Regions from separate parts of the Pseudomonas sp. NPDC087358 genome, predicted to be linked through region 4. Evidence: predicted binding sites of a transcription regulator. Region 4 holds the regulator's gene; each other region holds the start of a gene.
The links. Region 4 encodes FliA, which starts transcription of late flagellar genes. Its sites were predicted from a motif close to CTAAAGTTTNNNNNNNNNNNGCCGNTAA; they were not measured.

Region 1 (5,377 bases), on a different contig from region 4:
ATCCTGAACTGCTTCACCAGCCCGCCCAGGCGATCCCCCAGATCGGTCAGGCTGCGCGCCGTCCGGGCACCGTTCTGCGCGTCGTCGGCGACGCTGTCCACCGCCTGGGCAATCTGCGTCATGCTGCGGCTGATCTCTTCCGCCACTGCCGTCTGCTCCTCCGATGCGCTGGCGATCTGCGCGTTCATATCATTGATCGTCTCGATCAGTTGCCCGATCGCATCCAGCGACGTGCCCGCCTCGTTGGCCAGCTCACCGGTGGTCTTGCCGGTATCGCTGGAACGACTCATGGCAACGGTGGCGTCCTGCGCGCCACGCTGCAACGAGTTGATCATGTCGTGAATTTCCTGGGTGCTCTGCTGGGTACGGCTGGCGAGCGCGCGGACTTCATCGGCCACCACCGCAAAACCGCGACCGGCATCTCCTGCCCGGGCCGCTTCGATTGCCGCGTTGAGCGCCAGCAGATTGGTCTGTTCGGCCACCGAACGAATGACATCAACCACCGTGGCGATGGACTGCACGTCCTGACGCAGATGGTCGAGCGATGAGCTGCTCTGGCCGATGTCGACGATCAGCGCATGGATGCTGTCGATGCTTTTATTGACCACGGTTTTCGCGTCCATGCCGACGTCGCTGGTTTTGCGCGCGGCCTGGGACGCGCCCTGAGCGCTGATCGAAACCTGATGCGCCGCCGACGACATCTCGTGGATGGCGGTGGCGACCTGATCGGTTTCCTGGCGCTGACGACCCATGGCCTGTTCGGACCGCTGGGCCTGCGAAGACATGTCGCTGACCAGGCCGTTGAGCTGCCCCGTCATCTCGGCGATCTGGCGCATCAGGCCGTGAATCTTCTCCACGAACTGATTGAAGGATTTGGCCAGCGCACCCAGCTCGTCGTTGCTGTTTTCCGGCAGGCGACGGGTCAGGTCGCCATCTCCGGCAGCGATGTCGTCCAGATTCTGCTTGATGACCAGCACCGGCTTGACCAGCCCGTTGCCCAGGAACACCGCGATCAGTGCCACGACCAGCAGGAACACCGCGACAATCGCCACGATCAATGCGGCGGAGGATCCGATGCGATCCTGCGTGGTGCTGGCGATCGCCGCCACCTGATTATCGATGTCGTCCAGGTTTACCTGAGTGCCAAACGCCAGGTCCCATTTCTGCAGATACGAGGTGTAGCCCAGTTTCGGGATGGGTTTGTCGCTGCCGGGCGTAGTCCAGTCATAGCGGAAGAAATGGCTGCCGTCTTTGGCCTTGTCCACCAGACCGCGGATCACGTAGACGCCGTTGGCGTCCTTGGCGTCGGAGAAGTTCTTGCCGATGTCCAGGTCCTTGTCGGCCCAGAACACCCGCACGTAGGCCGAGTTGTAACCGAAGAAGTAGCTGGCTTTGTCGTATTGTAGGCTTTTGAGGATCTTCAAGGCCTGATCCCGGGCCTGCATGTCGCCCGGCGCAGAGGCCTCGTAAAGAGGCTTGATCGCCGCTTCGCCGATCTGCTGGTAGTTCTTCAACGACAGCTTGCGCTCTTCAAGCAGCAGCGTTCGGGTCTGTTCGACTTCCTGAGTGGCCAGCTTCTGCAGCACGGCCCACGTGATACAGCTGATGACCGCAGCCAGTAACAGGCTCGGAATAATGGCAAGGAGGATGACCTTGCGGCGCAGGTTCAACGTCACGACGATTTCCTTGTAGGCAGGAAGTATCATTTTCGAGGATAAAAAATGATCAGTGTCTTGTGGTTATTGGTCGCGTGAACGACAGGTTCAGTAAACCGTATCGCTGGTTTGGCCCGGATCTTTAGCGCACGGCCGCAATAAATTACGACCGAAATATGTCACAAGGCTACTATCCTTGAGAAGGATTGAAAGCCATGACGGGAGCATGCCGGGTATTGGTTTGAGGGATGGATTTGGCGGGGTAATGCCGTGCTTTTGATTCTGGGCTACGTCCCGTAGGAGCGGGCTTGCCCCGCGAGCTGACGGGCACCGGCAGTAAAATCAGACGGTCCCGACAGATTAGACACACCGCGCTGGCAGTGTTTGCTGCCGCTTTGCGTCAGATCGCTGGCAAGGTGGAGCGCTACCCCGGCGAAGTCCCACGCCCTCCGGGCAGAAGCCGATTGGCAGCACGACATTGCTGCCGCGCTGCCGAATCAAGTGAGGATCAACGCTCGTGCAAGGCTTCGGCGCGAGCCTTCAGCACCGGCTTGAGCAAGTAGCTGAGGACGCTCTTCTTGCCAGTGATGATGTCCACCGAGGCGACCATGCCGGGAATGATCAGCAGCGGGTGCTCATCGGTACCCAGGTGGCTGCGGTCAGTGCGTAGCTTGATCACGTAGAAAGTGTTCTTCTTCTCTTCATCCTGAATGGTGTCGGCGCCGATCTGCTCCAGCTTGCCCTTGAGGCCACCATAAATGGTGTAGTCATAGGCGGTGAACTTGATCATTGCTTCCTGACCCGGATGCAGGAAGGCGATGTCCTGCGGACGGATACGCGCTTCGACCAAGAGGGTGTCGTCCAGCGGCACGACTTCGGCAATGTCGCTGCCTGGCTGAATCACCCCACCGACGGTGTTGACCAGCATCTGCTTGACGATGCCGCGCACCGGCGAAGTGACCATGGTGCGGTTGACCCGATCTTCCAGACCTTTGGCGGTGGACTGGGCCTTGGAAAGATTGGTGCGCGCTTCATTCAATTGCGTCAGGGCATCGCTGCGAAACTTGCCGCGGGTCTCGTCGATCTTGCGCTGGACCTCGGCGATGGCCGCCTGGGCCCGAGGAATGGCCAGGGTCGTGCCATCCATCTGCCCGCGGGTCTCCACCTCGGAGCGCTTCAGACGCAGGATATCCACCGGCGATACCGCCCCCTGGGCAACCAGCGGCTCGGACATGCCGATTTCCTGGCGCAGCAGGCTCAGGCTGTTGCGGTATTGCTCCTGCTTGGAGGCGAATTCGCGCAACTCCTGCTGGCGCTGGATCAGCTGCTGCTGAAGACCACCCACCTCATCGGCCAGTTGCTGACGACGACTCTTGTACAGCGACTCTTCGTTGGCGGCCTGGCTTGCGGCCGACTTGCGCGCTTCGGGGCTGATGTTCAGCGGACGATCATCGACTTCGGCGCTCAAACGTTCGACGCGCAGTTCCATGGAGACGCGGTCGGCTTCGGTTTCCCCGACGTTGGATGCGAAGCGGGTGTCGTCCAGACGAATCAACGGCGCACCGGCTTCGACGATCTGCCCGTCATGGGCGTAGATCTGCGCGACGATGCCGCCCTCCAGGTTCTGGATCTTCTGGATCTTGCTCGAAGGAATGGCCTTGCCCTCACCTTTGGTCACTTCGTCGATGACGGCAAAGTTGGCCCACAGCACCAGGAAGGTGAAAAACAGAATGACCGCCCAGATCGTCAGCCTGACGATGCGCGGCGCATCGTCGACCAGTGCCTTCTGCACCTCGGGCATGGGTTGCCCTTCAAGCGACGGAGCACCCTTGAAATAGCCGAACAGACCGCCGCCCGAATGTGGACCCGATTTAAGCAACACTGATCTGCCCCTTCTTCAACGCTTCCATCACGGCGGCTTTCGGCCCGTCGGCAAGGATCTGGCCACGGTCGATAACCAACAGACGATCAACCAGACTGAGCAGCGAGGCTCGGTGGGTCACAAGAATCACGGTCTTTTTCTCGATAACGGCTTGCAGGCGCTGCTTCAAGCGCTCCTCACCGGTGTTGTCCATGGCGCTGGTCGGTTCGTCCAGCAGCAGAATCGGCGGGTCGAGCAGCAACGCACGCGCCAGGGCCACGTTCTGCCGCTGGCCGCCAGACAGGTTCTGCCCGCGCTCCCCCACTTGCAGCTCGTAACCTTGCGGATGCAGACGGGCAAATTCATGCACCCCCGCCAGTTCGGCAGCCTGCAGCACCATCTCGTCATCGACGTAGCGCGCACCGCAGACCAGGTTGTCACGCAGGGTGCCGGCCAGCAGCTGGATATCCTGGGCGACATAGCCCACGTTGTGGCGCAGCTCGCTGACATCGATCTGGCGAATGTCCACGCCGTCGACCAGCAGCGAGCCCTCGTCCGGCTGATAGAGACCGACCAGCAGCTTGGCCAGCGAGCTTTTGCCCGAGCCACTGCGGCCGATGATGCCGATCTTCTCCCCCGGACGAACCACCAGATTGATGTTTTTCAGCGCCAGATTCTGCTGGTTGGGGTAGGTGAAATCGATGTTGCGAAATTCCATCGCGCCCTGCAGCACCTGACGGCTGAGCGGACGCTCGTCGAAGTTGCGCTCCTGCGGCAGATCCATCATCTGATCAACCGAGACCATCGTCACTTTGGCCTGCTGATAACGCGTCAACAGACCCGAGAGCGCGGCGAGCGGGCCAAGGGCGCGACCGCTGAGCATGTAGCAGGCGACCAGACCGCCCATGCTCAGGTTGCCGTCGATGATCATGTAAACGCCGAAGCAGATCATCGCCACACCCGCCAATTGCTGGATCAGCAGGGTGATATTCATCGCCAGACCGGAGAGGATCTTCACCCGCAGTTCCAGACGGCTGAGGGTGCCGATGGTCTGCTCCCAGTGATACTGACGCTCGCTCTCGGCGTTGTTGACCTTGACCGCATCCAGCCCGGCCAGGGTTTCGATCAGGCTCGACTGACGCTCCGCGCCCAGGGCCATGGTGCGCTCAAGGGTGGCGGTCAACGGCTTTTGCAGCAGGTGCCCGATGCCCAGGGCCAGCGGGAACGCCACGATCGGGATCCACACCAGATGGCCACCGAGCAGCGCGATCACCAGCAGGATGATCAGGGTAAATGGCAGGTCGATCAGGCTGGTCAGGGTCAGCGACGTCAGAAAGTCGCGCATGCCCTGAAACTCGTGAATGTTCTGGGCGAAGCTGCCCACCCGCGCAGGGCGAAACTTCATCGCCATGCCAACGATGCGTTCGAACAGCGTGGCAGAGATGATCAGGTCGGTTTTCTTGCCGGCCAGGTCCAGGCACAGGCTGCGCAGGCCCTTGAGCAACAGATCGAACAGATACGCGCCGCAGATACCGGTGGCCAGCACCCACAACGTCGCGGTGGCCTGGTTCGGGACCACACGGTCATAGACGTTCATGACGAACAACGGCGCGGCCAGGGCAATCAGGTTGATCACGAAGCTGGCGGCGATGGCGTCGGCATACAGCCAGCGCGACAACTTGAGGGTGTCCTTGAACCAGGAGCGCGCCCGGGGGATGAGCGAGCCTTTGGTTGCGTCAAATTTATGCTGCGGCTGGGCGAAGAACACCTTGCCGCTGAAATCCTGAACCAGCGCCTCGCGCTCGACATGCACCTCACCGCCGTCGCTTTCGCTGATCAGCAGGCGGGCGACGTCACCGTC
Region 2 (5,377 bases), 100 kb from region 4:
CGAGCATGTCGAGCAACCGTGGGGCGCGAACGTCGGTTTGCGTCTGGCGTTCTGACGCGGCGGGCGAGTCATCGCCTGCGCTGATGCTGCTGTAACCGGCCCCGACCGCAGAGATGCCGTCGGGGCTTTTTGCTTTATCGAGCACCGGCCCAGGCGGCGTGGCGCAGGCCGGCTTCCGTGCGCCTACAGGTGTAATTTACGGCGCCGAATGGCGCGGGCGCGGTTGGGTGGGCGAGGGTGGCCTTTGCCGTCGCCGGAAAGGGTGACCTTGAGGGTTTCAGAGACGCCGACCAGTCGTGAACGGCGGACCACTTCGTAACGCACGTCGACCTCGCCGTTTTTATAATCCCCCAGCTTTTCGCTGTTCAGATACTGAGTCAGGCGTGGTCCGGTGCGGCCGTTTGATTCAGCCACGGTGGTATAGAAGGTGTTGTAACCCCACCGCATCTTCAGTTGATCGCCGACCCACAACTTGGGCGAGCGCGGCACATTGATGAAAATGCCTGCAATCAGTTGTTCCTGAGTCAGATTCCCGGACGGCAGGCCGGTGATATAGGGTGCGGCGAACGTGGGAGTGGCCGCCATGCTCTCTTCGTCGGGCTGCCACGCAAAACTTTGTACGTTCTGCAGGTAGTCTGAGTAGATCAGCGCAGTTTCCTTTGCGGTCGCGCCAGGAGCGGGTACTTGCGCGTCTTCATAAGGGAGCGGTGGTCCATCGCCGCCGGTTGAATCGTTGGCATCGTTAGTGTTTTCCATTAACGGATCGTTCGTCGGCTTCTTATCCAGATCCGATGCTTTAATGCCGGGTTTGTCGGGGGGCTGGATGTCCATTTCGTCTTCCATGGAAGCTCCTTGATCTAATGGCTGTTACAACGTTTAAAAGAACTCAGACGATACAGCCGCATTTGTAGGACTGGGCGTCTTGGTTGCCTATGTTCGATTCGAAAAAACCTGCTGTCAATCGTGCCCGGTGCAGAGCTTTTACGGGGTATTGGTGAACAGCTGCCGACGCTTGAATGGTTACTGTTTTTGTGAGTTGCACGGTATTTCTGCGGTTTCAAGCTGGTTGTAATTGTTTATGTATCGAAGCTGAGCGGGTATTTTAGGCTCCAAGTTAGGATGTTTCCCACGCCGTTGTAGGCTCTGCGGAAATAACGTCGTGAAAATAAATTAAGGCAATTGGGCCCATGCACGTTTTTTGACAAATGCTCCACGCAAATGCGTGGAGCGCTGAGGGTCAAATAAGCAAACGAATGGCAATATTCTGCAGTTACAATTTCATCGAAAGCATGACAGGCAATGACATCACCGACTGATTGCCGGCGCGGTCGGTGATCAGGTACTCGATGCACGCGGTTTGGGCTGCAAGGCTTTGCATGAGTTCACGTTCAAAATCGATCTCGATGGGGCGCAGGCTCAGCTCATCGGCCTGCACGGTGTGGGTCGGGCCCTGGACGCCGTTGCACAGTGTCTGGATCACATCGCCCTGCTCCATGCCGGCATAACCAGGCAATAGGCCGGTGAGGCGGTCGCCGAAGCTTGCGTTGGGGAAAATCAGCGGGGCAAGCAGGGCTGCGCCGGGTGGGGTGCGGTCGACTTTCAAGGAGACCCTTGGAGAGGGCATAGAAGCGCCGGTAATAGGACTGACCGCAACATACCCCAGTTGATACGTACCGTTTTCAATGAGTAGATGTTCACTGAGATGAACGGTAATCATGTCATAGGCATTATCTGCCGCGGTGATGGTCCGCTTGTCACCTACCCATTCATCATCAAGCGTCAGTTGAAAGTAATAGCCTGGCTCAGCTGCCGGCCAGACCATTACTTGAACGGGAACTGGCGTTTCCAGATCAGTTGTTTTCAATAGCCCATCTTCGGCATAGGCAATGGAAACAATCGGCGGGGTTAACGGAATTCCGCTTCTAGTGCTTGTGTCAGTCATAATATTCTCCATAAATACGGTCGCCGCAGGTGTGCGGGGGGGAAATGCTCGCTAAATTAATTGTCTAGATCAGCAATCAATACCCCTCGGGTATTAATTATTTATCGCTGATCTGAAATTCAACTAATAGCGATTCAATCCCGCTGTCAACCCTGTGCCCGCCCTTAAAGCCGCTTAAAATAACCAGCACCGACAACTTCAGAAACGTCCTACTTTCTTACCGCCCATAAAAAAGCCCCGACAGGTGCGCTGTCGGGGCTTGGGGTATTGCGCGCCGGGTTTTAGCGGTTGAAGCGCTCGACCAGCGAATACTGCGTGTTGGCGGTGTGGGTCAGTTCGGCGCTCAGGGTGGCGGAGCGGCGGGCTTCATCGGAGGTCTGGTCGGCCAGCTGGGCGATGGTGCTGATGTTGCGGCTGACTTCTTCGGCGACCGAGCTCTGCTCTTCGGTGGCGGCGGCGATCTGGGTGGCCATGTCGGTGATATTGGCCACTGCATCGCTGATACCCACCAGCGCCTTGTCGGCCTCCAGCACCTGCTCGACCCCTTCCTCGGCCTGACGGCGACCGGTGTTCATGGTCTGCACGGCGTTGTTGGCGGTGGTTTGCAGCTTGGCGATCAGCGCGTGGATCTGCCCGGTGGATTCGGTAGTGCGCTGCGCCAGCTGACGCACTTCGTCGGCCACGACCGCAAAACCGCGGCCCATCTCGCCGGCACGCGCGGCCTCGATGGCGGCGTTGAGCGCCAGCAGGTTGGTCTGGTCGGCAATGCCTTTGATCACGTCGACCACGCCGCCGATTTCGTCACTGTCCTTGGCCAGTTGGGTCACGGTCAGGCCGGTTTCCCCCACCGATGCCGACAGGCGCTGGATCGCCTGCCGGGCTTCGCCGGCAATGTCGCGGCCGCGGCGGGTCAGTTCATTGGCCTGCTGCGTGGCGTCGGCGGTGCGTTGTACGTGGTTGGCCACTTCCTGAGTGGTGGAGGCCATCTGGTTGATCGCCGTGGCGACCTGTTCGGTTTCCACGCGTTGACGCTCAAGCCCCTTGGAGCTGGCCTGGGCCAGACAGTCGGACTGCCGCGCCTGGGCGTTCAGGTGTTCGGCGGTGTCCTGCAAGCGGGTGAGGCAGGTCTTGAGTCGCGCTTCCTGGCTGAGGATGGACATTTCCAGACGCGCTTGCGGACCGCGGCTGTCGGTGTACATCTGCGCAATCAGCGGATCGGAGGTGGTCTGCTCGGCCAGACGCAGCAGGCGCTTGATGCCGCGCTGCTGCCAGCTCAGCCCCATCAGGCCCAGCGGTACCGACAATCCTGCGGCCAACGCGAAGCCCCAATAAGAGTTGAGCCATACACCGATCAGAAAACTCAGCTGGCTGACCAGGATGAACGGCAGCCAGTCCTGCAGCACCGGCAGCCACTTGTCACGGCTCGGCACGGCGGCCTTGCCGCTGTTGAGGCGCTGGTAAAGGGCTTCGGCGCGGCGAATCTGTTCGGCGGTGGGCTTGATGCGCACCGATTCGAAACCGACCACTTGCTTGTTCTCGAAGACCGGCGTGACGTAGGCGTTGACCCAGTAATGATCGCCATTTTTGCAACGGTTCTTGACGATGCCCATCCACGGCAAGCCCTGCTTGAGGGTGCTCCACATGTGCTCGAACACCGCCGACGGCACGTCGGGGTGACGCACGGTGTTGTGCGGTGCCTTGAGCAGCTCCTCATAAGAGAAGCCGCTGATTTCAACGAACGCGTCGTTGCAGTAGGTGATCACGCCACGCGCATCGGTGGTGGAGATCAACCGTTGCTGCGCTGGGAAGGTCCGTTCGCGTTGGGTGATGGGCTGGTTATTGCGCATAAGCTGTTCAATCCGGGAAGGCTTTGACGAGTTATCGGCGCCGCTGCCAGGAAATTAAGCATTTTGTGAACTGCGTCATGGGACGGTTTGTCGCGTATCAATATTCAGCGGTTGAACATCGGGTAGGTGAACAGGCTGAAATGCGCCAGATTGAGCCCGAAATGGGTGATCACCGCCGCTGGCAACCCGCCGAACCGGTAGGCGATGCCGTAGCCGACCCCGGCCATGCCCGCCAGCACCATCCACTGCCAGCCGGCACCGACGTGCGCAAGGCCAAACGCCAGCGAGGCGATCAGGATGGCCAGCGTTCGATGGTAGGGCAGGCGCTTGAGCAAGCGGCTCAGGCCGCCCTGGATATAGCCGCGAAAGACCAGCTCTTCGGTGAGGGTTACCAACAGCAGGTTGTTGACCACCCAGATGCCGGATTGCTCGGGCCACTGCGGTGTCCAGCCGATCAGGCCCATCGACACCGCGCTGACCAGGCACACGGCCGTGGTGACCGGCAGGGTCAGGCCCGTGGTGATCAGCATGCGCCGCGGGTTCACGGCGGTGAACACCCAGGGGCAGGCCAGTACCACCCAGAAGCCGATCAAGGGTTTGTCCAGATTGAGGTACATCGAGAAGGGTGCCGCTTGTGGGCTCAGGCGTACCGCGGCAATGGCTCTGGCGCTGAAGAAACCGGGCAGCCAGTGGCATGCCAGCGAAACGGCCAGGGCGATGAACAATCCATGACCAAAGCCGCGCACCAGCCAATGGCTGAAATGACTGACGCAAATCCCCGCCATGATCAACAGCCCGACGATCACCGTGACCGGGATGCTCAGTTGCCCGTACACCAGCGCAATGCAATAGCCCAGAGCCAGCATGATCAGCGTGGCCCAGCGAAGCGCCGGCATGATGTCGTCCTTGAGCGTCGGAGAAGGCGGCGATTTTAACGTTGATTAAACGGATATGCATGTAGGAGACGGATGAAAGGTATCTGATGATTCGGTGGAATTCTCAGTCGCCGGTGTAGGGCGTTTCTGGCAATGGCTGCATTCATCTGCTTCCGGCGGGAGGTGGGCATTGCGCCGGTCCGGCAGCTTCCACCGCCTCTGGCCAGAATCACAAGCAGGCGGCGCACTAGAGGGATCGTGCCCACGCTCCGCGTGGGCATGCAGCTCGTGACGCTCTGCGCCACCCAGCAGACGACGCCGAGCTTCTGGTGAGGTGCTACCACGCAGAGCGTGGGAGCGATCAATCACGCGGCGATAGATGTCGCATGGGATCGTTCCCACGCTCCGCGTGGGAATGCAGCTCGTGACGCTCTGCGTCACCCAGCAGACGACGCGGAGCGTCTGGCGAGGTGCTACCACGCAGAGCATGGGAGCGATCAAGCACGCGGCGATAGATGTCGCATTTACCTCACGACGCGATCAACTGGCGCAGCACGTAGTGCAGGATGCCGCCGGCCTTGAAGTATTCCACCTCGTTCAAGGTGTCGATGCGGCACAGCACCTCGACGTTTTCCTGTTTGTCGTCTTCGCGGGTGATCTGCAGGGTCAGGCTCATGCCCGGTTGCAGGATCGCGCCGGTCAGGCCGGTGATG
Region 3 (5,377 bases), on a different contig from region 4:
CCTCATCGTTGCCGTCTGGCGGGGTGGGGTGGCGGGGTTGTTCGCCTTGCTGGTTGGCCTGCTTGTGCTGCTCACCGACCTTGGCGGCGTTTTCCGGTTTATGGTTCAGGTCTTCACGGCTGGATTGTTCTGGCATTGCTCATTCTCCGAATTGAAGCGCCGGGCGCAAGGGGCTGCGCTCAGTCGCCGATCTGTTTGATCAACATCAGTGCCTCATCCTTGAACAGCGGTTGCTTCATGCGCTCGGCGAGCAACGCCACTTCGCGCTCACGCTCACAGCCCACGACCGCAGCCACCACACCCTGTTTGCACATCAGGGCGAGAAACTCGAACGTTTCCGGCTCTCCCAGGTAGACAATCTCGTCCCACTCGGTGGCATGACCCAGGTAGTCCAGGCGCTTGCCGAAGTGATAGGTCCAGAAAAACGGCACGTCGCTGTAATGGCTCTCGCCGCCGAGCATGTTGCTGGCGGCGATACGCGCCTGCTGCTGGGCCAGGCGCCAGTGTTCTATGCGCTGGGGCTGGCCGTTGACCGGAAAGGTCGCGATGTCGCCCGCCGCCCATAGCTCCCGGCCGACGCGCATGCCGGCGTCCACGGCCAGGGAACCGTCCTTCTCCAGTTCGATGCCATCGACAAAGTGTGTGGCGGGCGAGATTCCGATGCCGATCAGGGCTAGATCGACCGGCAGCTTCTCGCCGTTATTGAGCACCACCGCTTCAAGACGCTTCTTGCCATTGTGGCCACCGCCCTCGAAACGGCTGACCTCCACATGGGTGCGAAACAGCACACCGTTCTGTTCATGCAGCGCGCGAATCGCTTTGCCGATGCGCTCGCCCAGTTGCGCGGCGAAGGGCACTTCATGGCGCGCCACGACCGTCACGTTCAGCTTGTGCTTGCGCAACGCCGAGGCTACCTCCAGGCCGATGAAGCTGTCGCCAACGATCAGTGCATTGCCGCCAGGCCGTGCCGCAGCCAGAATTTTTCTCGAGTCTTCACGCGAGCGCAGCGACAGCACCTGCGGCAGCTCCGCGCCCATGAGCGGCAAGACCCTTGGCTCACCACCGGTGGTGATCAATGCGGCGTCGTATTCAAAGCGTCGGCCATCGGCCAGGATCAGGCGCTTGTTGATGACGTCGAGCTTCATCACTTCGCCCTGAATGCGCTCGATGTGATTATCCGCGTAAAACGATTCCTCGCGCAGGGGTGGGACCTGATCCGGACGCATTTCTGCCGCGACGACAAATTTGCTCAGGGCCGTGCGGTCATAGCCTGGCGCAGTTTCCCGGTCGACCAGCAGCAGACGACCATTGAAACCTTTCTCGCGAAGCGCGCAGGCGGCGGCCGTGCCGGCGGCACCTGCGCCGATGATAATGAAACAGCGATCATCGGCAGCCAGAGTCCTGGGCTCGGTCTGAATGGGCTGATCGTCAACGTGAATCTGATCCTCAATGACCTGGGTCGGGTAGCGAATCAAGGCATCGAGCGCGGGTGGCTCGCACAGGCGTCCGTCGTCGATGGCAAATTCGGCTTTATGCCAGGGGCAGATCAGATGGCCGTTGCACACCGCGCCATCAGCCAGCGGTCCCCCTGCATGCGGACACTCTGCCTGATACGCCCGCACTTGCTCGCCATGGCGCACAAGCACGACCTTTTTCTCGCCAACTTCCACCTGAATGCCTCGATCCGGACGAAGATCGGACAGGCTGGCGACTCGATGCATTGCCATTGGATTTTCCTCCCAAGCTTTCTTTTGGGAGTCGATGGCGAGGGAAGAGGTTCAGAGAATCTGCCAAATGTCCCGTCGCCCCGCTTGCGCAGCGGAGGACGTCAGCTTGCTCATGAAGTATGAGTATCTGCGCGAACATGGCAGTTGTTGCCATGCCCGCGAGCAAGCGCCCTGCTGCGGGATCAGGGCATGACAAGGAGATCAGCGCACCAGACCCAGGCGCTCGTGCCAATCGGCAATCGACTCCTCGGGGTACTGTTCGAACTGCTGATCTTTGGGACCGGCCTGCACCTCGACCCACGAGGCCTTGGAATCGAGCAGCAGGTGGGTGTGCTCGGGCGGTGTCGGCAAGGGGGTGTCGATGGCGGAGGCGAAAGGGTGGATCAGCTCTGGCCACTGCGGACTGAACAACCACAAGCCGCTGCCGCAGTGCTTGCAGAAGTGCCGCTCGGCGCTGCTGGTATGGGTGGTGTGCTTTTCCTCGTCGCGCATCTTGGCGTGATAGATGGCGATGCTGTCTTTGCCCTTGACCTTAAGGCTTTTGGCATCGCCACCGAGGTTGATCGAATAGCCGCCTCCACCTTGGGTCTTGCGGCATATCGAGCAGTAGCACCGCTGGTAAGGGTAGGGGTGGACGCAAGTCAGGCTGAATTCCACCGCGCCACAATGGCAGGAACCTTCAAGATGCATGCTGATTTCCTCCGTCTGATCTGATCATCGGCTCATAGGTCTAGACCGCGCTGCCATCGGTAGTTCGAAGTTTTCTCGAACAGGCGTTCGGATCTTTCATCGAGCGTGCACTCAAGAAGCCATGCCCAGCGTCGATAGCGTAGGTCGTACGATGACTTTTACGACGCCTGCCCTACAACAATGAGCCCACGGTCATGAACTCACGCAATTTGACCATCGCCCGCCGCGCGGGCCTTGGATTTACGCTGATCTCCCTGCTTGTCGCACTTCTGGGCTGGTTTGCCCTGACGCAGATGTCGACCATCCGTCAAAGCGAGGTGGCGGTCGAAAGCAACTGGATGCCGAGCATCCGCCTGGTCAACGACATCCGAGAAGCCATGCTGCGCATTCGCACCATTTCTTTGCGCATGGCACTGGACACCGATCCCAAAAACGTCAGCGTCTATAAAGGGCAGATGGATGCCCGGGCCAAGGTGCTGGGCGACAAGCTGACCAGCCTGGACGGCTTCATCGATACCCCTGAAGAAAAACTGCTATACGACAAATTCCGCGCCACGCTGGGCGATTATCAGCGCGGCCTGGGCAGATCCTTCGTGCTGGCCGAAAGCGGCGATCTCAAGGCGCTCAATACCTTGCTGCTGGTGGACATGAAAACCGCCGTCGACAACTCCGGCACGCAGCTGGGTGATCTGGCCGATTTCTACTCGCATCAGGTCGAGCTCGAAGGCATGGCGGCACAGGCCCAATACGCTCAATCGCGCAACGTGGTGCTGGTGTTCGTGCTGGTGGCAGCGTTGGCCACGGTGATCCTCGCGTTGTGGCTGACCCGCAGCATCATCGTGCCCCTTGAGGAAGCGGTCAGCGCCGCCGAGTTCGTGGCCAAGGGCGATTTGACCCACGATATCCGCGTCGAGGGCAAGGATGAGGTGACCCGTCTGTTACGTGCCTTGCAGCAGATGCAAAACAACCTGCGTAGCACCTTGAGCCTGATTGGCAGTTCCGCCAGCCAGCTGGCCTCGGCGGCCACCGAACTCAACTCGGTGACTGAAGACAGCCACCGCGGCCTGCATCAGCAAAACGCTGAAATCGAACAAGCGGCAACGGCGGTCAACCAGATGACCTCGGCCGTGGAGGAAGTGGCGCGCAACGCGGTGTCCACCTCTCAGGCGTCCAGTGAGTCCAGCGACGCCGCTCAGGAAGGCCAGGCACGGGTCATCGAAACAGTGACCTCGATCCAGACGCTGTCGGGCAATGTGCAGCACACCTCGGTGCTGGTGCAAAGCCTGGCCAATCAGTCTCAGGACATCGGCAAGGTGCTGGACGTGATCCGCTCCATCGCCGAGCAGACCAATCTGCTGGCGCTCAACGCGGCCATCGAAGCTGCCCGTGCCGGCGAGTCGGGTCGCGGGTTTGCCGTGGTGGCCGATGAAGTTCGCGCACTGGCGCATCGCACTCAACAGTCGACGCTGGAAATCGACAAGATGGTCTCGACCATGCGCAGTGGTTCCACCGAGGCGCTGGAGTCGATGCAGGTCAGTCGCTCGCGGGCGGGCGAAACCCTGGAACTGGCTCAGGGCGCCGGCGAGTCGCTGACCCGCATCACCTCGTCGATCAACCAGATTTCCGAGCGCAATCTGGTCATCGCCAGTGCCGCCGAAGAGCAGGCCCACGTGGCGCGCGAAGTGGATCGCAACATCGTCAACATTCGCGATCTGTCGCTGCAATCCTCGTCCGGGGCCGATCAGATCAGCGCGTCGAGCAACGAATTGTCGCGTCTGGCAGCTGAGTTGAATCAGGTGGTCACCCGCTTCCGGGTTTAAGCGGCCGCGCCATCTGCTTTTGCGCCCCCTGAGCCGGCCACGGAACGCCGCCCTGTAGGAGCGGGCTTGCCCCGCGAGCTGGCGCGAAGCGGCAGAAATCCGCTGTACGGGGTGTGTCTGGACAAACCAGGACGTCCGGTTTTACTGCCGGTGCCCGGCAGCTCGTCCGGATGCGGTCCAGAGGCAAGCCCGCCCCTACAGCGCCTCCTGCACGGCCTGCCGGACTGCTACCGTTCAGGCCGCGTGTGCTTAAAGGTTTCACCTCATTCACTTGCGTGTACCCTCTCTGGCTTGCATGATTCCCCCGACTAATAATTCCTGGCGGGCCGAACCTGCCGAACAGATAGGTGAAGGTTATGGATGATGTGAATCGTGGGTTCAGTAGCTGGCTGCACTCCCCGGGCCACAAGGGCTGGTTGGCGCACGAAGGCAACCGGCTGCTGTCGTTCGCCAGGGCGGCGAAGATGCCTCAGGGTTTCGGCAATCTGGATGATCAGGGGCGCCTGCCGCCCGATGCCGTCGCCGAAACCATGAACACCGCGCGCATGACTCACAGTTTTGCCATGGCCCACATCAACGGCATTCCCGGTTGCGCCGAGCTGGTCGATCACGGGGTTGCCGCGCTGGCCGGGCCGCTGCGTGATGCCGAACATGGCGGCTGGTTCGCCAGACCCCTGGACAAGGGCGGCGACACTGGCAAGGCGGCGTATCTGCACGCCTTCGTCGCCCTGGCGGCGTCATCAGCGGTGGTCGCCCAGCGCCCCGGCGCCAAGGCGCTGCTCGAACACGCCATCCAGGCGATCAGCCAGCACTTCTGGAGCGAAGAAGAGGGCGCCATGCGCGAGTCCTTCGCCCGCGACTGGAGCGGCGAAGAAAGCTATCGCGGCGCCAACAGCAATATGCACAGCACCGAGGCCTTCCTGGCACTGGCTGACGTCACCGGCGATGCGCGCTGGCTGGATCGCGCATTGAGCATTGTCGAGCGGGTCATCCATCAGCACGCTGCAGCCAACAACCATCAGGTCATCGAACACTTCACGCTGCAGTGGCAGCCGCTGCCGGAGTACAACGCCGACAAACCCGATGACGGTTTCCGTCCTTACGGCACCACCCCTGGGCATGCGTTCGAGTGGGCGCGGC
Region 4 (5,377 bases):
CACGGAGTCAAGATACCGCCGCGCTGGTGGCTGCCGTACGGGTCGGATTGTCCCGTGCAATCGTGCAAAGCATTGTCGGCATTGAGCCGGAGCTGCCTGTTATCACGCTAGAGCCAAGGTTGGAACAGATTTTGCTCAATAGTCTGCAGAAGGCAGGACAGGGTCAGGAAGAAGGCGTTCTACTCGAACCGAGCATGGCTGAGAAACTTCAGCGCTCGTTGATCGAAGCGGCGCAGCGTCAGGAGATGCAGGGTCAGCCGGTAATTTTGTTGGTCGCAGGTCCGGTTCGGGCCATGTTGTCCCGCTTTGGACGCCTGGCTGTACCGAATATGCATGTATTGGCTTACCAGGAAATTCCTGACAATAAGCAAGTCACCATCGTAGCGACTGTCGGGCCGAACGGCTGAGGTAGTGAGTCATGCAAGTTAAGCGTTTTTTCGCCGCCGATATGCGACAAGCCATGAAACTGGTTCGTGATGAGCTGGGCGCGGAAGCGGCCATCATCGGCAACCGGCGGATCGCCGGCGGTGTGGAACTGACTGCCGCGCTGGACTACAAATTGTCCGCGCTGGCCCCGCGCGTGCCGAACATCGAGCTTGAAGACGAGCTGCGCAAGACCCAGTCACGCATCGTCACCGCACAGGCCGAGCTGACCCATCGCAGCGAAGTCGACACTGTGGCCAACCGTCAGCTGTTCACCGGCGTTGCGATGGACGACAGCAAGCAGATCGAGCCGACGCTGGACGAACCGTTCCGCCCCTCGATCCACGCCGCCATCGCCGCGGACCGTGCCGAGCGCGCCGAGCGTGCAGCCGCCGATCCGGGTGTCAGCCAGCGTGCCTACGACTCGATGCGTTCGGAATTGAATGGCCTGCGTGAACTGCTGGAAGTCCAGCTGGGTTCGCTGGCCTGGAATCAACTGCAAGGCAGCCGTCCGCAACAGGCCAACCTGTGGCGCCGCCTGCAACGCGTCGGCTTGTCCGGCCCGCTGTCGCGCGATCTGCTGGCGATGGTGCCGGAGACCGACGACCAGCCTCACGCCTGGCGTATGTTGCTGGCGCATCTGGCGCGCATGATCGCAACGCCGGACGTCGAGCCACTGGAGGAGGGCGGTGTGATCGCCATGGTCGGTCCTGCCGGTATGGGCAAGACCACCACGCTGGCCAAGCTTGCCGCCCGCTATGTGCTCAAATACGGCGCGCAAAACATCGCGCTGGTGAGCATGGACAGCTTCCGGATCGGTGCTCAGGAGCAACTCAAGACACTGGGGCGTATCCTCAATGTGCCGGTGACGCATGTCGATCCGGGGCAGTCCCTGGCGCAGGCGCTGGAGCCATTGCTGCGCAAGCGCGTGGTGCTGATCGATACCGCAGGCCTTCAGGCCAGCGATCCGGCACTGCGTTTGCAACTGGAAAGCCTGGCCGGTCGCGGCATCAAGGCGCGCAATTACCTGGTGTTGGCCACGACCAGTCAGAAACAGGTGCTGTCGGCGGCCTATCACAGTTACAAGCGTTGCGGTCTGGCCGGGTGCATCCTGACCAAGCTGGACGAAACCGCAAGCCTGGGCGAAGTGCTGAGCCTTGCGGTGACACACGAATTACCTGTGGCCTATCTGACTGATGGCCCACGGATACCCGATGATCTGCATCTGCCGCGTCGACACCAGCTCGTAAGCCGAGCCGTGAGTGTGCAGATGCAGGAGGAGCCTAGCGAGGAAGCGATGGCGGACATGTTTGCGGATCTTTATCACAGCCCCGGCAAGCGTGCGGGCTAGGTTAAGGAAAATGACAGTGGAATATACCTGCATCGGTGGTCTGCCACGCATTGTTCACACAGTGAACGTGCAGCCCGAAATGTGGCTTGGGTCTGAGCAAGACAAGGTAAAAAATTAACATGGGCAGCATGCATCCCGTACAGGTTATCGCGGTCACCGGTGGCAAAGGTGGCGTAGGCAAGACCAACGTGTCAGTGAACCTCTCGCTGGCCCTGGCCGAGCTTGGGCGTCGCGTCATGTTGCTGGACGCCGATCTGGGTCTGGCCAATGTCGACGTACTGCTGGGGCTGACCCCCAAACGCACCCTGGCGGACGTCATCGAGGGTCGCTGCGAGCTGCGCGATGTCCTGTTGCAGGGGCCGGGCGGCGTGCGCATCGTACCGGCGGCTTCCGGCACCCAGAGCATGGTTCACCTGACCCCGGCGCAGCACGCAGGCTTGATTCAGGCGTTCAGCGACATCGGCGACAACCTGGATGTGCTGGTGATCGACACCGCTGCCGGGATCGGCGAGTCGGTGGTCAGTTTCGTCCGCGCCGCCCAGGAAGTGTTGCTGGTGGTGTGCGACGAGCCGACCTCGATTACCGACGCCTATGCCTTGATCAAGCTGCTCAACCGCGACTACGGCATGAACCGCTTCCGGGTGCTGGCCAACATGGCACAGAGCCCGCAGGAAGGGCGCAACCTGTTCGCCAAGCTGACCAAGGTCACTGACCGGTTCCTCGACGTGGCCCTGCAATACGTAGGCGCCGTGCCGTATGACGAATGCGTGCGCAAGGCTGTGCAGAAGCAGCGTGCGGTGTATGAAGCGTTTCCCCGTTCCAAATGCGCGCTGGCGTTCAAGGCCATTGCGCAGAAGGTCGATACCTGGCCACTTCCGGCGAACCCGCGTGGTCATCTTGAATTTTTCGTTGAACGCCTGGTTCATCAGACCAGCGCAGGGCCAGTGTCATGACAGCAAGCGGCTATCGCATGTACAGCAAATCATCCAAAGATTCCCAGTATGAGCTGATCGAGCGTTATGCCCCTTTGGTCAAGCGCATCGCTTACCATTTGCTGGCGCGTTTGCCGGCGAGTGTGCAGGTCGAAGATCTGATTCAGGCCGGGATGATCGGCCTGCTTGAAGTGTCGACCAAATACGATTCCACCAAGGGTGCGAGTTTCGAGACCTACGCGGGTATTCGTATCCGCGGCGCAATGCTCGATGAAGTGCGCAAGGGGGACTGGGCACCGCGCTCGGTTCACCGCAACACACGCATGGTCAGCGACGCGATTCGTGCAATTGAAGCAAAAACCGGCCGCGACGCTAAAGATCACGAGGTTGCTGCCGAACTTCAATTGAGTCTCGATGATTATTACGGGATTTTGAACGATACCTTGGGCAGTCGCCTGTTCAGCTTCGACGATCTGTTGCAGGACGGCGAGCATGAGGGACTGCACGAGGACGGCGCGAGCCAGTCGCTCGAACCGTCACGTGATCTGGAAGACGAGCGCTTCCAGAGCGCATTGGCGGACGCCATTGCCAACCTGCCCGAGCGTGAACGCCTGGTGCTGGCGCTGTACTACGACGAAGAGCTCAACCTCAAGGAAATCGGTGAGGTCCTGGGTGTCAGCGAGTCGCGGGTCAGCCAGCTGCACAGCCAGTGTGCCGCACGCCTGCGGGGACGGTTGGGAGAGTGGCGGGCGCGTTGATGCATCGGGCGCAGACCGTGGTGTCTGCGTGCTGGATGCAAGACCGGCTTGCAAGATGTGTGGGAACGCAAAAGTGACAAGGCAGGAGCCGGTCGAATCAGGTCTTCAACAGGTCCGGTTCCGCTGTGCTCATGCCCGGTTTCTTCGAAAGACCCCCTCGTTTTCGTGTAACCGGTGTGTTGTGCCGGTATTGATTGAACGCGCGTCCAGGTGCTGGGCGCGTTAAAGACTGCTTGGAGGTCGAATTGGACAAGAACATGAAAATCCTCATCGTTGATGACTTCTCAACGATGCGGCGGATCATAAAAAACCTGTTGCGTGACCTTGGGTTCACCAACACGGCCGAAGCGGATGACGGTACCACCGCATTGCCGATGCTGCAGAGCGGCGCTTTTGACTTTCTGGTGACTGACTGGAACATGCCTGGCATGTCTGGCATCGACCTGCTGCGTCAGGTGCGTGCCGACGAGCGTCTGCGCAGCCTGCCGGTGCTGATGGTGACCGCCGAAGCCAAGCGCGAGCAGATCATCGAAGCAGCTCAGGCCGGCGTTAACGGCTACGTGGTGAAGCCTTTCACCGCCCAGGTGCTCAAAGAGAAGATCGAGAAGATATTCGAGCGCGTCAATAGCTGATGTCCGCTGCGAGGGCGCTATGGATTCCAAAGATTCGACGATGGGTGACTTTGAGTCGACCCTGAAGAAACACGCGCAAGAACTGGTCGACAGCCTCGAAAAAGGCAAGTTCGGCGAGGCCGTGCAACTTATCCATGAGCTCAATCAGACCCGCGATCGCGGCCTGTATCAGGAAGTTGGCAAGCTGACGCGTGAACTGCACAGTGCGATCGTCAATTTTCAGATTGACCCGCACATGCCGCAAGCCGAAGAAGTGTCCCAGATCACCGATGCCACCGAGCGCCTGTCGTATGTTGTCAGGCTGACGGAGGGTGCGGCCAACCGCACGATGGATCTGGTGGAACAGAGCACGCCGCTGATGAACGGCCTGAGCGCCGACGCCAAGGCGCTAAGCGTCGATTGGGGTCGCTTCATGCGTCGCGAGATCGGTGCCGAAGAGTTCCGGGACCTGGCTCGTCGCGTCGATGGTTTTCTGACGCGCAGCGAAAAAGAGACCCATGAGGTCGCCAGCCACCTGAACGACATTCTGTTGGCTCAGGATTACCAGGACCTTACCGGTCAGGTGATCAAGCGCGTGACCACACTGGTGACCGAAGTCGAAAGCAACCTGCTCAAGCTGGTGCTGATGGCAAGCCAGGTGGATCGCTTCGCCGGGATCGAGCACGACCAGGAACTGTTCCGTAAGCAGAAAGAAGAAGAAAAACTTCATTCCAAGGGTGAAGGTCCGCAGATTCATGCCGATAAACGTGAAGACGTCGTATCCGGTCAGGATGATGTAGACGATCTGCTATCGAGCCTTGGCTTCTAGATTCTAGATACTGAGTTCTATGTGAAAGTGGCTGTGGGTCTGGCGTGCGAATGCTTCGACGAAGGCAATGCGCGCAGACCCTTGCACAGCCCCTGGATCGGTTTGACGGTTAATTTTAGGAGCACCCCCAATGAGCTTCGGCGCCGATGAAGAAATCCTTCAGGATTTTCTGGTAGAGGCCGGCGAGATTCTGGAGCAGTTGTCCGAGCAACTGGTCGAGCTGGAAAGCCGACCGGATGATGCGGACCTGCTCAATGCAATTTTTCGCGGTTTTCACACTGTAAAAGGGGGCGCCGGCTTCCTCCAGCTCAACGAGCTGGTTGAATGCTGCCACATCGCCGAGAACGTGTTCGACATCCTGCGCAAAGGTGAGCGCCGGGTCGATGCCGAACTCATGGACGTTGTGCTCGAAGCGCTGGACACCGTCAACAGCATGTTCGGTCAGGTCCGTGAACGCACGGACGTCACCCCGG

Region 1: a site for FliA is predicted at 1,774-1,801, ahead of ACI2KS_RS28540 (methyl-accepting chemotaxis protein). Genes of this name have one in related genera too.
Region 2: a site for FliA is predicted at 3,821-3,848, ahead of ACI2KS_RS07725 (methyl-accepting chemotaxis protein). Genes of this name have one in related genera too.
Region 3: a site for FliA is predicted at 2,528-2,555, ahead of ACI2KS_RS25320 (methyl-accepting chemotaxis protein). Genes of this name have one in related genera too.

Annotation. Positions count from the first base shown of each region.
Region 1 is NZ_JBJDOA010000020.1:43,219-48,595, forward strand. Features, by position in the region: gene ACI2KS_RS28540 (methyl-accepting chemotaxis protein) at 1-1,676, opposite strand, end outside; gene ACI2KS_RS28545 (HlyD family type I secretion periplasmic adaptor subunit) at 2,164-3,537, opposite strand; gene ACI2KS_RS28550 (type I secretion system permease/ATPase) at 3,527-5,377, opposite strand, start outside.
Region 2 is NZ_JBJDOA010000003.1:191,089-196,465, forward strand. Features, by position in the region: gene ACI2KS_RS07710 (autotransporter outer membrane beta-barrel domain-containing protein) at 1-55, shown strand, start outside; gene ACI2KS_RS07715 (hypothetical protein) at 184-843, opposite strand; gene ACI2KS_RS07720 (hypothetical protein) at 1,271-1,942, opposite strand; gene ACI2KS_RS07725 (methyl-accepting chemotaxis protein) at 2,224-3,789, opposite strand; gene ACI2KS_RS07730 (lysostaphin resistance A-like protein) at 3,894-4,685, opposite strand; gene acnA (aconitate hydratase AcnA) at 5,194-5,377, opposite strand, start outside.
Region 3 is NZ_JBJDOA010000014.1:72,109-77,485, forward strand. Features, by position in the region: gene ACI2KS_RS25305 (hypothetical protein) at 1-136, opposite strand, end outside; gene ACI2KS_RS25310 (FAD-dependent oxidoreductase) at 180-1,727, opposite strand; gene ACI2KS_RS25315 (GFA family protein) at 1,929-2,417, opposite strand; gene ACI2KS_RS25320 (methyl-accepting chemotaxis protein) at 2,612-4,237, shown strand; gene ACI2KS_RS25325 (AGE family epimerase/isomerase) at 4,594-5,377, shown strand, end outside.
Region 4 is NZ_JBJDOA010000003.1:87,056-92,432, forward strand. Features, by position in the region: gene flhA (flagellar biosynthesis protein FlhA) at 1-407, shown strand, start outside; gene flhF (flagellar biosynthesis protein FlhF) at 419-1,774, shown strand; gene fleN (flagellar synthesis regulator FleN) at 1,894-2,727, shown strand; gene fliA (RNA polymerase sigma factor FliA) at 2,724-3,464, shown strand; gene ACI2KS_RS07270 (chemotaxis response regulator CheY) at 3,722-4,096, shown strand; gene ACI2KS_RS07275 (protein phosphatase CheZ) at 4,116-4,904, shown strand; gene ACI2KS_RS07280 (chemotaxis protein CheA) at 5,035-5,377, shown strand, end outside.